2 regions of the Lichenihabitans sp. Uapishka_5 genome follow, and region 1 is predicted to be linked to the other one. Evidence: riboswitches for the same ligand, from Rfam matches in the RefSeq annotation. Region 1 holds a riboswitch; the other holds the start of a gene.

Region 1 (7,569 bases):
ATCGTCCTGCAGGACGCCACGCGACGCATCATTGGCCGCGAGCTGAAGGCCCTTCAGCACCACCTCGTCGTAGTAAGTCGTGAGCGACCGCTCCTTCAGCAGCAGTTCCGCCTGCTGGAGTGCCTCGTCGGGATCATCGGCCAGCATGCGCTGGTAGAAGTTCTCCACCGGCGTCAGCGCAGGGCGATCGCCAAGCAGCACGTCGAGGAATTCCAACCGGTCGACGTAGCGTCCCAGAACCACGAGGCACAAGGTCAGCGGCGTCGACAGGATGAGGCCGATCGGCCCCCAGATCCAAGACCAGAAGATCGCCGCGATCACCACGGCGGCAGGCGAAAGCCCGGTCGAATGACCATAGATCAGGGGCTCGACCACCTGGCCCGTGATGGTTTCGCTGATCAGGAACAGCCCAGCGGTCCAGATCACCAAGCTCCAGCCAGGATCGACCGCCGCCGCAAGCGCCAAAGGCAGCGCGGCTGCCAGCACGGCACCCACATAGGGAACAAAGCGCAGGATGCCGGCCAGGATGCCCCATAACAGGGCCGACGGCACACCGATGAAATACAGTCCGATGCCGATCACGGCGCCGAACACCGTGTTGATGCCGACCTGGGCGAGGAAGTATTTACTGAGGCGGTGGCCCGCATCGTCCATCGCCACGGTGGTGCGATGAAGGTCGCCAGACCCAGCCAGCCGGATCATCCTGTCGCGCAGATCCTCCTTCTGCATGAGAATGAACACAGCGACGATGAAGATGATCAGCGCGCTCTCGATCGGCTTCAACACCGGTTCGAGGACGTTTCGGGCGATCTCGAGCGGGGTGGACGGAGGCTGGCGCACCTCGACGGTGGTCGGCTTCGCGCCGTCAGGGGACGCGGCTGTTGCCGCCGCCTCGGGAGCGTTGGTGCCCTCGGGCTTCATATGCTCGCCGATGCGTTCGGTCATCGAGCGGAGCCGACCGAGGGTGGCACCCTGCAGGGCCGTCGCCTTGGTCTCGATCGTGGCAGCATAGCGCGGGACGTCGCCCGCCAATCCGGCGATCTGCAATCCGATGATCCCGACCAGAACCCCGATGGCGCCAAGGCCAATGACCACGGCAACCAAAACCGAGGGAATCTGCGGCACGTGGATTCGGCGTAGCAGCGCCACGATCGGCGACAACACGAACGACAACAGGATCGCCAGCGTGATCGGGACCAGCACCTCGCGACCGAGGTAAAGCGCTGCCACGACCACAACGCCGGTGATCAACGTGACGAGGCTGTTCAACCCAGGCAAAGGTGGCGGCGTGACCTGTGCCGGCTGCCGCGCCGTCGTATCCGCCATGGTGTCCATCCCCAAATTCCACGCCACGGCTAAGCCGTGATGGCCAGTCCAGCCCCCGCCGGCAGGCAGCTAACGTGCCGAGGCCCAGATCGTTCGCAGCATGGCCGAGGTTTGTGCCTCAAAATGAAAAAGGCGCGGCACCCGGAGGGTCCGCGCCTGTCATCCGCCTTGTTCAGACGTGTCAGTCCAGCTGCAAGCCAGCCGCGATGGCATCGTGGGCATCCGAGCCGAAGCCGAACGATTCGATGATGCGCTCCTGCAAAACCGTCAGAGCTTCCTTGTCGCGATACATGGCCTGCTCGGCCGCTTCGGCACGCCGCACCATGATTTCAAGGCTGCGCTGGCAGTCTTCGAGCCGCTTCTCGGCCGTGCTGGCGGCATCCTGCCAGCGGGCCGCCTCGGCCTCGGCGGCCTGGATCTGGGCGTTGGACCAGGAATCGACCTGCTTCACGTGGTCTTCGAGCTGCTTGTAGCGGCTGAGGATCAGCGACATGCCCTTGGAGGCCCGGTCCAGGATCTCGAGGCTGGCGTCGCCCGGGGCGGCCCGCTCGGCGCGCCGCGGCATCGCCACCACGGAGGGCTCGGCAGGAAGCTCGGCTTCTGGCAAGGGGGCCCGCTGCACGGTCGCGCGGGCCTCGGTCGCCACCGGCCGTGTCACGAGATCGGCCAGCGACACGCGTGTCAGCTTGGGCGACGTCGGCCGGCTCAGTGAACCGAGATACGAGCGGGGAAGGTCTTCGGCGAGGCTCATGCAGGGGTCCGACGACGGAGGCGGGCGTAAACCGACGCTAAACAAACGCGGTTAACGAAACCTTAACGACCATCGCCGACCCGATCCTGGCCATGCTAGAAGGGTGCATGACAGCGACACTCCTTTTCGACCTCGACGGCACGATCGCGGAAACCGACCACCTGCATTTCGAGGCGTTCCAAAGCATCTTCACGCCCCACGGGGTGGCGGTCGATTGGGACGTCTACACGTCGCGCATCATCGGCCGAAACAACCCCGACATCGCGGCGGAGTTCGTGCCTGGGCTGCCCGAAGCCGACCGTCTCATCCTGATGGACCGCAAGGAAGCGGCCTACCGCGAGCGCCTGCATGCGGTCGAGGCCGCGTCAGGCTTGCTGGGCCTGTTAGATTGGGCCGATGCCGAGGCGGTCCCTTGCGCGGTCGTCACCAATGCGCCGCGCGCCAATGCCGATGCGGTGCTGGCCATGCTGGACATCCGTCACCGCTTCAAGCTGGTGGTGATCGGCCCCGAGCTGCCCCAGGCGAAGCCACATCCCCTGCCCTATCTGACGGCCCTCGACGCCATGGGCGGCGATGCGGCCCGGTCGGTCGGGTTCGAGGATTCACGCACCGGTATCGCCTCGGCCGCGGGCGCCGGCCTCGGCGTCGTGGGCATCGCCTCGACCTTCGACCCCGAGGCGCTGCGGCAGGCCGGCGCCCATGTGGCCGGTCGAGACTTCACCGATCCGGCCATCCTCGACTTCGTGCGCCGCCGCACGGGTCGATAAACCGGGTTGCCGGCGGCCCCGGTCGTCTTTAAGCTTTCCGCTACGTCGGGGTGTTCGGTGTTCAAGCCGAGCTGAGAGCTCTCGCCCGTGAGAGAAACCCGTTGAACCTGAACCGGATCATGCCGGCGGAGGGAACGAAGCGATGCCCAGGCCCGGCCTGCGGTCCGAACCCTGTGTGGCGGGCCCGTCCATTATCCTAAGCCCGCCGGTGCGGGACGACCTCGCTGTTTCGCGGTTCGCGGCTCTCTCGAAGACCGTGCCGTGGACCGCCGTGTCGACGCTCCTCGGGCTGATGGCCGCCTGGGAAATCGCCGTGCGGGCATTCGCGGTGCCGCCGTACCTGCTGCCGGCCCCATCGCGCGTCGCCACAACGCTCGTCATCCGATTCCCGCTGCTGTGGCCCGACGCACTCGTGACCTTCGGCGAGATGATCGGCGGCCTCGCGATCGGCGTCCTGGCCGGCGCCGGTGCGGCGCTCCTGATGGCGCGGGCGCCGATCCTCGAACGCGCCCTCGCGCCCATCCTCGTCGTCACCCAGGCGCTGCCCGTCTTCGCCATCGCGCCGTTGCTGGTGATCTGGCTCGGCTTCGGCATCACGTCGAAGCTCGCCATGGCGGCGCTGGTGATCTTCTTCCCGGTCACCACCACCTTCCTCGAAGGCCTGCGCCGCACGGACGAAAATCTCGTCGACCTGGCGCGGCTGCATGGCGCCAGCCGGCGCGACCTGTTGTTCCTCATCCGCGTCCCGGCCGCCTTGCCGGCGCTCGGCAGCGGGCTGCGGGTGGCGGCCGCCGGGGCACCCATCGGCGCCATCATCGGCGAATGGGTCGGCTCGTCGTCGGGCCTTGGCCTCGCGATGTTGCATGCCAATGCCCGCATGCAGACCGACGTCGTCTTCGCCGGGCTGACGATCCTGGCCGCCTTCTCGGTGGCCTTGTGGGGGCTTGTCGGCCTCCTGACTCGCCGTCTCGTCTTCTGGGCGCCCGACACGCTTTGAACCCGTTCACAACCGGAGAGAAATCCTCGATGCGCTTGATCGCCATGCTGCTGGCCGCCTTCATGGCCACGCTGACCCCGGCCCTGGCCGAAACGAAACTCACGATCCTGCTCGACTGGTTCGTCAATCCGGATCATGCCGCTCTAGTGATCGCCAAGGAGGGCGGCTTCTTCGCCCGGCACGGCCTCGACGTCAGCTTCATCGAACCCGCCGATCCTGCCATGCCGCCGCGCCTCGTCGCAGCCGGACAGGGCGACATCGCGGTCACCTACCAGCCGAGCTTCTACCTGTCGCGCCAGGAAGGCATCGACCTCGTGCGGGTCGGCGCCGCCATCGCGACGCCGCTGAACACGCTGATCGTGCTGGAGGACGGCCCGATCAAGAGCCTCGCGGACCTGAAGGGCAAGTCGATCGGCTATTCGGTGTCCGGCTTCGAGGACGTGATGCTGTCGGCCATGCTGGCCAAGGCCGGTCTCACGGTCGCCGATGTGAAGCTCGTCAACGTCAACTTCGCCCTCACCGAGGCGCTCGTCAGCAAGCAGGTCGATGCCGTGGTGGGCGGCTACCGCAACTTCGAGCTGACCGAGATGAAGCTCGCCGGCCATCCCGGCCGGGCCTTCTACCCGGAGGACGTCGGCTTCCCCGCCTATGACGAGTTGATCTACGTGACGACCCCCGACAAGGCCAAGGCACCGCAAACCCGGGCCTTCCTGGACGCCACCGAGGACGCGACGTTGTTCATCCTCAACCACCCGGCCGAGGCCTGGGCCCAGTTCATCAAGGCCTATCCGAAGCTCGACGACCCGCTCAACAAGCAGGCCTGGGCCGATACCTTGCCGCGCCTCGACCATGATCCCGCCGCTGTGGACCTCGCCCGCTACACCCGCATGGCCGACTACCTGAAGAGCAAGGGGCTGTTGAAGGCCGTCGAGCCGGTGGAGCGCTATGTGGTGCCGGTGAACTAAGGCGCCGCCCACCCTTGCGCGCCGCGACCGTTCGGGCCATCTGGGACCTCAGGTCGAGGGAGAACCAGCATGGCGCCGCGCGGTCGCATATTCGATGAGATGGCCAAGTTGATGACCGATGCCGCTGGCGTCGCCCATGGGGTCCGGCGTGAAGCCGAGACGGCGGTCAAGACCCAGGCCGAGCGGCTTCTGTCCTCCATGGACGTGGTGTCGCGCGAAGAATTCGAGGCGGTGCGCGACATGGCCGCCACGGCGCGCGACGAGAACGAGGCCTTGAAGAAGCGCCTCGTGGTGCTTGAGGCGAAGCTCGCCTCCGGGGCTGCGACGGCCGGCTGATCATGCCGGCGGGATCGGCTCGGCCAGCAGGGACTTGAGGTCGAGCGCTAGCGACACCATCGCGAGTCCACCCTCGCGGTCGAGCGGCCAATCCGTTTGCGGCCGGTCCCAATAAAGTTCGACACCATTCTGGTCCGGGTCCCTCAGGTAGAGGGCCTCGCTCACGCCATGGTCGGACGCTCCATCGAGCGATACGCCGGCCGCGATCAACCGGCGCAGCGCCGTCGCAAGGTCGGCGCGCCGTGGATACAGGATGGCGAGGTGGTAGAGCCCTGTCGTCCCGGCCGCAGGCGGCGACCCGCCATGGCTTTCCCAGGTGTTGAGACCGATGTGGTGGTGGTAGCCGCCGGCCGACACGAAAGCCGCCTGACGCCCGAACCTCTGCATCAAGGTAAAGCCCAGCACCCCGCAGTAGAACCCGAGAGCCCGGTCGATATCGGCCACCTTGAGATGGACGTGGCCGATGCGGGCGCCGGACGCGATCGCCTCGCCGGGAACGGGGCTTGATGTCGTGGTCATAGGCGAACCGTCCTTACCTGCGCTGGGCTTCCATGACGCATCACCCGGCCCTTTCACGCCATCCACAACGATGGCTTCGGGGTCATGGGTCGTCGCTGTCGTTCTGCCATAATCCTGAAGCTTAAGCTGCGGGCAATATTCCCGCGGCGGCTTGGTCACGAGTGCGACACCGAGAAGACCAGATGTCCACAACGCGCGGCGAGGCCCGGCGTGTTGTAACGGCCCTCGCCGTTTCGTTCGGGCTATCGGCCTGCGTGCTCGACACGACGCGGCCGGGCGCCGACCTCGCGGTTCCGAACCGCTTCGACCATGCCGGAGCGACACCGAGCCCGTCGATCACCACCGACTGGCCTGCCTTGTTCGGTTCGCCGGAACTGACGCGGCTGGCTCGATCGACGGCCGACAACAACCTCGACGTCCAGGCCGCCGCGGCTCGCATCATCCAGGCCGACGCGCAGGCGCAGATCACCGACGCGGCCTTGCTGCCGACGCTCGACAGCAACACCAGTTCTTCGCGGAGCTGGACGCCCAGCACGGCGCGCTCGACGGCGAGCCCGTACACCACGACGGCGCTAGGCTCGCATCAATTGGGGCTGAGCGCTTCCTACGAGCTCGACCTTTGGGGCCGCAACCGCCTCGCCGGCCTCGCGGCCGAAGAAACCGCGGTGGCGACCCGCTTCGCCAAGGACACGCTGGTCCTGTCTTCGGTCGCTGCCACGGTGAACGCCTACCTCACCCTGTTGTCGGCGCAGGACCGGATGGCGGTCGCAGTCACCAACCTGAAGGATTCGCGTTTCATCCTGGAGGCCATCAAGAGCCGCCTCGCGGTTGGCACCGTGTCGCAGCTCGAAGTGGCCCAGCAGGAAACGCTGGTGAACCAGGTGCTGGCCCAGTTTCCGCCGCTGCAGCTTCAACTGCAGCAGGCCAAGACGCAGATCGCCATCCTGGCCGGCCGGACGCCCGAAAGCCTGAGCATCAAGGGTGGCACCCTGACCCGTCTGAAAACGCCATCGATCCCGGCCGGCGTCCCGTCGCAACTGCTGCGCCGGCGGCCGGACGTCGCCGAAGCGGAATCGACGCTCGCGTCATCCGACGCCAGCGTCGGATCGGCCAAGGCCGCCTTCTTTCCCACGCTCAGCCTGACTGCGAGCGGCGGCTTCGAGAGCACGGTGTTGAAGACCCTGCTGCGGCCCGAGGCGGCTTTCGGCTCCGTGGCGGCCGGGCTGACGCAGCCTTTGTTCGACGGTGGGGCCCTGCAGGGCGATTTCGCTTTGGCGAAGGGTCGCAATCTCGAAGACCTCGCCGACTATCGCAAAGCCGTCATCCAGTCCTTCGTCGATGTGGAAAATGCCTTGATCGCGGTGGAACAGGACACGGAGCTGCAAAAGCGGCTCTCGACCGCGGTCGACTCGTCACGGCGTGCCTATGACATCACGGCCGAACGCCTCAAGGAAGGAACCATCGACATCGTGCAGGTGCTGCAGGCGGAGCAATCCTTGTTTTCCGCGCAGGACGCGCTGGTCACGGCGCGGCTGAGCCGCTTTCAGGCCCTTGCCAGCCTGGCGCAGGCGCTCGGCGGCGGCTGGGTGCAGCCGGCCGCCGTCACGGTGCCGCCGCTCGATGGTGCGCTGCCGGGGCTCGCGCGCGCTTTGTCGGGCCCGGTCGCGGCAGGGCTCGAGGGTCCGCGGTCGTGAGGCGCCTCGTTTGGCTCGTCCTGATCCTGCTGGCTGCCTTTGTGGCGGTCGAGCGCATCCCGGCTTTGCACACACGGCTGCCCTGGCTGCCCGACGTGCCGGGGTTGACGGTCACAAACCACGAGACGGCCGACGCCGGCGGCGCAGCCCAGGAGTCTGAACCGCAAGGCCAGGGCCGACGCCGACGTGGCGGTGGCGGTGGTCGGCGCGGCGG
Region 2 (7,569 bases), on a different contig from region 1:
ATGGGCCACGATGTCGCTCACCACGGCGACGCAGTCGGCACCGGCCGCGAGGCAGCCCGGCACCCGTTCGAGCGAGATGCCGCCGATCGCCACGAGGGGCCGGCTGCCGACGAGGCGCTTCCATTCGCCCAGGCGTTCGAGCCCTTGCGGAGCCCAGGGCATCACCTTGAGGGTGGTGGGGTAGACGGGCCCGAGCGCCACGTAATCGGGATCGGTCGACAGGCCGCGTTCGAGTTCGGCATGGTCATGCGTGCTGACGCCGAATTTGAGCCCGTGCCGACGCAGGGCCTGCAGATCCGCGCCGTCGAGGTCCTCCTGGCCGAGGTGGACATAGCTGGCACCGGCCTCGATGGCGGCCTGCCAATGGTCGTTGACCACGAGTTGCGCGCCCGTGCCGGCGCAGGCCGCGAGGGCCGTCGCGATCTCGCGCGCCACGAGGGCCGGATCGTCGCCCTTGTGGCGCAACTGAATCAGCCGGGCCCCGGCCCCGACCAGCCGGGCCACCCAGGCGGCGTCCGGCACGACGGGATAAAACGGGTCGATCGCCTGATAGGCCATCATGCGAGCAACGCCTTTCCGAGCACCGGGGTCGAGGGGGCCGCCATGTCGCGCATCTCCATCGGATCGGCCTCGAAGCCGAGGCGGCCGGCCGCGATGGCCTTGGCAAAGGCTTCCGCCATGCGGACCGGATCGCCGGCCTTGGCCACCGCGGTGTTGAGCAGGATGGCGTCGTAGCCAAGCTCCATTGCGGCCGCCGCATGGGACGGCAGACCGATGCCGGCATCCACCACCAGCGGCACATCGGGGAAATGCGCCCGCATCGAACGCAAGGCGTAAGGATTGTTAAGGCCGCGGCCGCTGCCGATCGGTGCGCCCCAGGGCATCAACACCTGGCAGCCGGCCTCGAGCAGGCGCTCCGCCACCACGAGGTCATCGGTCGTGTAGGGGAACACCTCGAACCCGTCGGCGCACAGGATGCGAGCCGCCTCGACGAGCCCGAAGACATCGGGCTGCAGGGTATCGGCCTCGCCGATCACCTCGAGCTTGATCCAGGGCGTGCCAAACAGTTCGCGGGCCATCTCGGCCGTGGTGACGGCCTCCTTCACCGAATGGCAGCCGGCCGTGTTGGGCAGCACGGTCGCGCCAGTGTCGCGGATCAGGGTCCAGAAATCCTGCCCCTGGCGCTCGGCGGCGCTTTCCCGGCGCAGCGACACCGTCAGGATCTCGGCACCCGACGCCCGCACGGCTTCGGCCATCACGCTGGGGGATGGATAAAGCGCCGTGCCGAGCAGCAGGCGCGAGCCGAACGTTTTGCCGTAGAACTCCATGGTGTCAGCCTCCCTGGCGTGGTGCGACGACCTCGATGCGATCGCCATGCGAGAGGGGCGTCGCGGCGCGGGTCCGCACGGGCACGAAGGTGCCGTTGAGGGCGGTCGCGACCTTGGCGTCCGCGAGGCCGAGCGCCTCGACCAGTTCGGCCAGGGTGGCGGCCGCATGGTCGGCCGGCTGGCCGTTGATGGTGAGCGTCATGCGGACCTCATGGGGAAGAGCGCCTCGGCGGCCTGGCGGGCGAGCCAGGGCGACAGGAGAAAGCCATGGCGGTGCATGCCGTTCAGGCGCAGCACGCGGCCGTCGCGCACCAAGCGCGGCAGGTTGTCGGCATAGGCCGGGCGGACCCCGGCGCCGAACTCCAGGATGGCGGCTTCCGCAAAGGCCGGGTGCAGCGCATAGGCGGCGTTCAGCAACTCGAGCGCCGAGCGGACCGTCATCGGCCCGGCGGCATCGCTCTCGATCATGGTGGCTCCCACCATGAAGCGGCCGTCGCCACGCGGCACGATATAGAGCGGAACGCGCGGGTGCAGAAAGCGGACCGGCCGCGACAGTGTCACGTCGGTGGTGCGCACCATCACCATCTCGCCCCGCACGCCGCGCAGGGCCGGCAGCCTGTCGCGCCCCGCGACCCCGCGGGAATCCACCACGGCATCGGCCTCGACCTCGGCCTCATCGGCCGAAACGCCGAGCCGCACGGCGGCACCGTGCGCCACAAGCCCCACCGCGAGGCTGCGCAGGGCGGCGCGGGGATCGAGGTGGGCTTCGTCGGCGAAGAACAGACCCTGGCGAAAGCGACCTTCGAGGTCGGGTTCGAGGGCCGCGACGCCAGCGGCATCCAGGGTCGTAAAGCCCGAGGTACGGCGGGCGAAGCGCTGCAGTTCGGCCGCGTCACGGGGTGGCGTCACCACCAGGGTTCCGGCCTGCACCGTGCCGGCAAAATGCTTCGGCCACCAGTCGAGCGCCAAGCGGCCTTCCGCCAGCACGGCAGCGTCGGCGCCTTCGCGCTCGCACCAGGGGGCCAGCATGCCGCCCGCGTACCAGGAGGTGGCGCCAGCCCCGATCTCGCGGCCACGCTCCAGCACCGTCACGCTGGCGCCGCGCTCCATCAGTTCTGTTGCGGCCACGAGCCCCGCCGCGCCGGCGCCGATCACGGTCACGTGCATCGGCGCGCGCTCGTGACGCAAATGGCTTTCGGATCGCTTCGCATCTCGGTGTCCGTCCCTCCGCCGGCATGATCCGGATCAGGTGATAAGGGTCAATCGCGCCGCGTTGCAGTCAGCGATCTCTCAGCCCCTTGGCGGGGCTCCCCTCGGCAGTCCGCCGTGTTTCCGCAAAACTCGACGACAGGTCAAGATGTGGGAATGAGAAGCCGCGATTGAAAGCCCCGGGGTCGGGCGAAGACCTCCATGCTGGCGGCGCCATAGCGGGCCGTGCCGGTGCGCTGGTAGCCCACGGCCTCGGCGATGCGGATCGAGCGCGCATGCGCCGGCCGGATGATGCAGCAGGTTTCATCCGCCGAAAGGTGGGCGTCGGCCCAATCGAGCACGCCCGCGACGGCCTCGCGGGCAAAGCCACGCCCCTGGGCGGCCGCGGCCAGCACCCAGCCGATCTCGGGCCGGTCGCCGAGGCTTGGCTCGATGGCGCGGCGCAGGGTCTGGAACCCGACGTCGCCCACGAAGCCGCCGTTCGCCGTTTCGCGCACCGCCCAATAGCCGTAGCCGAGGGCGTGCCAATGGCCGATGTGGCGCAGGGTGCGGGACCAGACCTCCTCGGCGCTCAGCGGCTGGCCGTTGCCGATGAAGCCCATCGTGGCGGGATCGCCCCAAAGCGCCGTGCAGTCCGCCACATCGTCGAGCCCGATGGGACGCAGCAGGAGACGCTCCGTCTCGATCACCGGCCCCATCCTCAGGCGGCCGGGGCCAGACCGCCCTTGGCCACGATGAAGTCCACCACGCGCTCGAGCCCGTCGCCGGACTTCATGTTGGAGAACACGTAGGGCTTGCCGCGCCGCATGGTCACCGTGTCGCGCTCCATCACGTCGAGCGAGGCGCCGACATAGGGGGCGAGGTCGGTCTTGTTGATGACCAGCAGGTCCGAGCGGGTGATGCCGGGGCCGCCCTTGCGCGGGATCTTCTCGCCGCCCGACACGTCGATGACGTAGATGGTCAGGTCGGCGAGCTCGGGCGAGAAGGTGGCGGCCAGGTTATCGCCGCCCGATTCGATCAGGATGAGGTCGAGAGCGGGAAAGCGCTCGTTCATCGTGTCGATGGCGGCAAGGTTGATCGAGGCATCTTCGCGGATCGCCGTATGGGGGCAGCCGCCCGTCTCGACCCCCATGATGCGATCGAGCGGCAGCGCTTCGGCGCGCGCCAGGATCTCGGCATCCTCGCGGGTGTAGATGTCGTTGGTGATGGCCGCGATGTCGTGCGTGCCGCGCAGCCGCTTGCACAAGAGCTCCATCAGGGCGGTCTTGCCCGAGCCGACGGGGCCGCCGATGCCGACCCGCAAGGGGCCATGGGATGCGCTCATGAACGGAACAACCTCGAATACAGCGTTTCGTGGCGCAGGGCCGCGACATCGGATTGCTGCGCCGCGCCGCCGAGGTCGTCAAGCGTCGCGGTGGCCGCAAAGGCCGCGATCTCGCGCACGGCCGGCACCGTGCCGGCCAAGACCCGCAGGCCGCCCGTCTGCCCCACGACGCCGAGCCGGATGGCCGCCGACACGAGGTTGGCCACGAAGCCATGCGCCAGCGCTTCGAGCGCGGCACCGAGCGGAATGCCGGCCCGGCCGCAGGCGCTGCCGTAGGCGACCGGATAAGCGAGGTCGCCCGAGGCCGGCCAGGCCGGCACGGCTTCGGGCCAGGCAGCCCGGATCGCGGCCGCGAAAGCCTTGCCTTGGCCGGCACTCTCGAGGTGTCGCTCCCGCGACGGGCACAGCGCCAGGGCCAGGTCGTTGAGGCTCGCCAACGCCACCGCCTCTCGGGCCTGCCAGGCCGCCGCGGCCAGGATGCCATCGTTGCGGGCGGCCCCATGGCGCAGCAGCCCGTCGAGCCAGTCCGCCAATGTGGCGGCATCGGCGATGCGACCCTCGTCGGCCGCGGTTTCCAGGCCGTGCGAATAGGTGAAGGCGCCGACCGGAAAGGACGGCGACGTCCAGCTCAGCAGCCGCAGCAGCGCTTCATCGGCCATCAATGCGGGTGGGCGTGATGGTGCGCGCCATGGCCATGATCATGGGCCTGCGTGCCGGTCGCATGGCTCGACGCATAAGCGCCGCCTTCCGGGTTGAACGGCGCCTCGATGGTCCGCAGACGAGCGCCGAGGCCTTCCAGCATCGCCTCGATGACGTGGTCGCGGCGGATGCGCAGCGCGTTCGGCCGGATCTCAACCGGCAGGTGACGGTTGCCGAGGTGCCAGGCGAGACGCGCCAGGGCCTCGACGCTGGCGGCCCGCACCTCGACCATCGGCTCGGGAGCCGCCACCACCTCGATCCGGCGTCCGTCTTCCAGTTCCAGCACGTCCCCGCCGCGCAGCAGCACCGCCTGCGGCAGGTCGAGCAGAAAGGCGATGCCGCGCGTGCCCTTCAGGGCAAGGCGGCGGCGATGGCGATCGTCGAAATCCAGCACGACGGCATCGTGGCAGGCGGCGCCGCCCGGCGTCACAACCCGGATCGCCCGAACGGGCATGTCCTGGCCCGACGATCCAGCATGCTCATTCATGGTTTTCGAAACCCATTCGACCGGAACGCGACGTGGCGTCGGCGCTTGTATCGGGCGGTCGCGCGGAGCGCCAGACCTCAGACGATCCGGAAAGTGCTTCGCAGAAGATCGACGAGGCGCTGCAGGTCGGCGTTGTCGGCCGGCACGCCGGCCATGCCGGCGACTTGCCCCTTCACTTCCTGCGAGATCGACAGCAACGCCACCTCCCGCAAGGCTGCGATGACGGCGTTCACCTGCTGGATCTGCTCCACCGTGCCACGATCGCCTTCGGCCATCTGCCGCAAACCTCGGACCTGGCCTTCGATACGTGCGAGGCGCTGCAGAATGGCTGTTTTTTCGCTCACGTCGCGCTTGGCCTGAATTCGCTCTTCGATGACATCCACCCGCATGGCTGGTGCTGAGCCCCACGTTCGAGCAGCGCCCCATCGAGGCGGCTGCATAATGATTGCACGAATATTCTAAAGCGATTTATCGATTCTAAATGCAAAGTCGCCGCAGCAAATGCCGACTGACCTTGGCAACACCCAAAATTTACTGCCGAATATGACATAGAGCAATGATTTTTTAACATTTCCTTATGTCAGAGACGCCAGTCAAAACAGAAAGAAACGCTGCGCCATGGGCAGCACGCTGGCCGGCTCGCAGGTGAGATGCACTCCGTCCGCCTTGACCATGTAGGTTTCCGGATCGACGTCGATCGCCGGAGTTGCGTCGTTGTGAATCATGCTCGACTTGCGCAAGCTTCCGCGCGTGTTCTCGACCGCCACCAGAGGCTTCGTGACGCGCAGCCGCTCCGCGAGCCCGGCCGCAACGGCTTGCCGCGACACAAAGGTCAGGCTTGTTGCCGCGACGGCCCGCCCGAAGGCGCCGAACATCGGGCGGTAATGCATCGGTTGCGGGGTCGGGATGGAGGCGTTCGGGTCGCCCATCGGGGCGGCCGCAATGGCGCCGCCCTTGATAATCAGGTCGGGTTTCACGCCGAAGAAGGCAGGCGACCACAAGACGAGGTCAGCGAGCTTACCGGGCTCGATCGAACCGATGTGCTTCGACACGCCATGCGCGATCGCCGGGTTGATGGTGTATTTGGCGATGTAGCGCTTCACCCGGAGGTTGTCGGTGCCGTCCCGCTCCCCGGCCAAGGGACCGCGCTGGCGCTTCATCTTGTCGGCCGTCTGCCAGGTGCGGATGATGACCTCGCCGACCCGGCCCATGGCCTGGCTGTCGGACGACATCATCGAGAGCGCACCGATATCGTGCAGGATGTCCTCGGCCGCGATGGTTTCCTTGCGAATGCGGGATTCCGCGAAGGCGAGGTCTTCGGGGATCGACGAATCGAGGTGATGGCACACCATCAGCATGTCGAGGTGTTCGTCGAGCGTGTTGACCGTGAAGGGCCGCGTCGGGTTGGTGGAAGACGGCAGCACGTTGTCGAGCCCCGCCACCGAGATGATATCGGGCGCATGGCCGCCGCCCGCACCCTCGGTGTGGAAGGCGTGAATGGTGCGGCCCTTGAAGGCCTTGATGGTGTCCTCGACGAAGCCCGACTCGTTCAGCGTGTCGGTGTGAATCATCACCTGGATGTCGTGGTCGTCGGCGACCGACAGGCAGTTGTCGATGGCGGCCGGCGTGGTGCCCCAGTCTTCGTGCAGCTTCAGCGCGCAGGCGCCGGCCTCGACCTGTTCGACGAGGCCACGCGGCGTCGAGGCATTGCCCTTACCGGCAAAACCGAGGTTCATCGGAAAGGCGTCGGCCGCCTCGATCATGCGGGCGATGTGCCAGGGCCCGGGCGTGCAGGTAGTGGCGAAGGTGCCGGTCGCGGGCCCCGTGCCGCCGCCCAGCATGGAGGTGACGCCCGACATCAGCGCTTCCTCGATCTGCTGCGGGCAGATGAAATGGATGTGGGTATCGAAGCCGCCGGCCGTGAGGATCTTGCCTTCGCCGGCGATGACCTCCGTGCCCGGCCCGATGATGATGTCGACGCCAGGCTGGATCTCCGGGTTGCCGGCCTTGCCGATCGCCGCGATACGACCGTCCCTGAGCCCGACGTCGCCCTTCACGATGCCCCAATGGTCGAGGATCACCGCGTTGGTGATGACCGTGTCGACCGCACCTTCGGCCCGCGAGGCTTGCGACTGCCCCATGCCGTCGCGGATCACCTTGCCGCCGCCGAACTTCACCTCGTTGCCGTAGGTGGTGAAGTCACGCTCGATGCCGATGAACAATTCGGTGTCGGCGAGGCGGACGCGATCGCCCACCGTCGGGCCGAACATGTTGGCGTAGGCTGAACGGGAAAGCGTGCTGGCCATGCGGTGAAAACCCCTCGGCCGTCACAATAGTCCGGGTCGACGAAAACGGAAGGCTCGTTTTGCTCAGCGCCTGAAGAAGATTTCAGCCAGGCACACAAGGCTCCCACGCGGCCAAAAAAATACCTCCGTCAAGCAGGGCTCGACGGAGGCTCAAGTGCAGGTCTTTCGAGATCCAAATCATCCAGGCCGGGTTTTAGTTCCGTTGCGCCGCGTAAA

What was found. Region 1 has a riboswitch for thiamine pyrophosphate ahead of P7D22_RS02425 (ABC transporter permease). Riboswitches for the same ligand answer to the same signal wherever they lie in the genome.
Region 2: linked by a shared signal. The riboswitch ahead of P7D22_RS17725 (FAD-dependent oxidoreductase) and the one ahead of P7D22_RS02425 (ABC transporter permease) in region 1 are both predicted to bind thiamine pyrophosphate.

The regions. Positions count from the first base shown of each region.
Region 1 covers NZ_JARPVX010000003.1:93,517-101,085, forward strand. The annotation lists gene P7D22_RS02410 (AI-2E family transporter) at 1-1,326, opposite strand, end outside; gene P7D22_RS02415 (hypothetical protein) at 1,508-2,077, opposite strand; gene P7D22_RS02420 (HAD family hydrolase) at 2,185-2,844, shown strand; TPP riboswitch at 2,881-2,995, shown strand; gene P7D22_RS02425 (ABC transporter permease) at 2,987-3,841, shown strand; gene P7D22_RS02430 (ABC transporter substrate-binding protein) at 3,871-4,806, shown strand; gene P7D22_RS02435 (accessory factor UbiK family protein) at 4,876-5,142, shown strand; gene P7D22_RS02440 (VOC family protein) at 5,143-5,661, opposite strand; gene P7D22_RS02445 (efflux transporter outer membrane subunit) at 5,844-7,355, shown strand; gene P7D22_RS02450 (efflux RND transporter periplasmic adaptor subunit) at 7,352-7,569, shown strand, end outside.
Region 2 covers NZ_JARPVX010000068.1:898-8,466, forward strand. The annotation lists gene P7D22_RS17710 (thiamine phosphate synthase) at 1-561, opposite strand, end outside; gene P7D22_RS17715 (thiazole synthase) at 558-1,328, opposite strand; gene thiS (sulfur carrier protein ThiS) at 1,333-1,530, opposite strand; gene P7D22_RS17725 (FAD-dependent oxidoreductase) at 1,527-2,495, opposite strand; TPP riboswitch at 2,534-2,652, opposite strand; gene P7D22_RS17730 (GNAT family N-acetyltransferase) at 2,681-3,226, opposite strand; gene ureG (urease accessory protein UreG) at 3,238-3,861, opposite strand; gene P7D22_RS17740 (urease accessory protein UreF) at 3,858-4,520, opposite strand; partial or broken gene ureE (urease accessory protein UreE) at 4,523-5,014, opposite strand; gene P7D22_RS17750 (metal-sensitive transcriptional regulator) at 5,125-5,436, opposite strand; gene ureC (urease subunit alpha) at 5,641-7,353, opposite strand.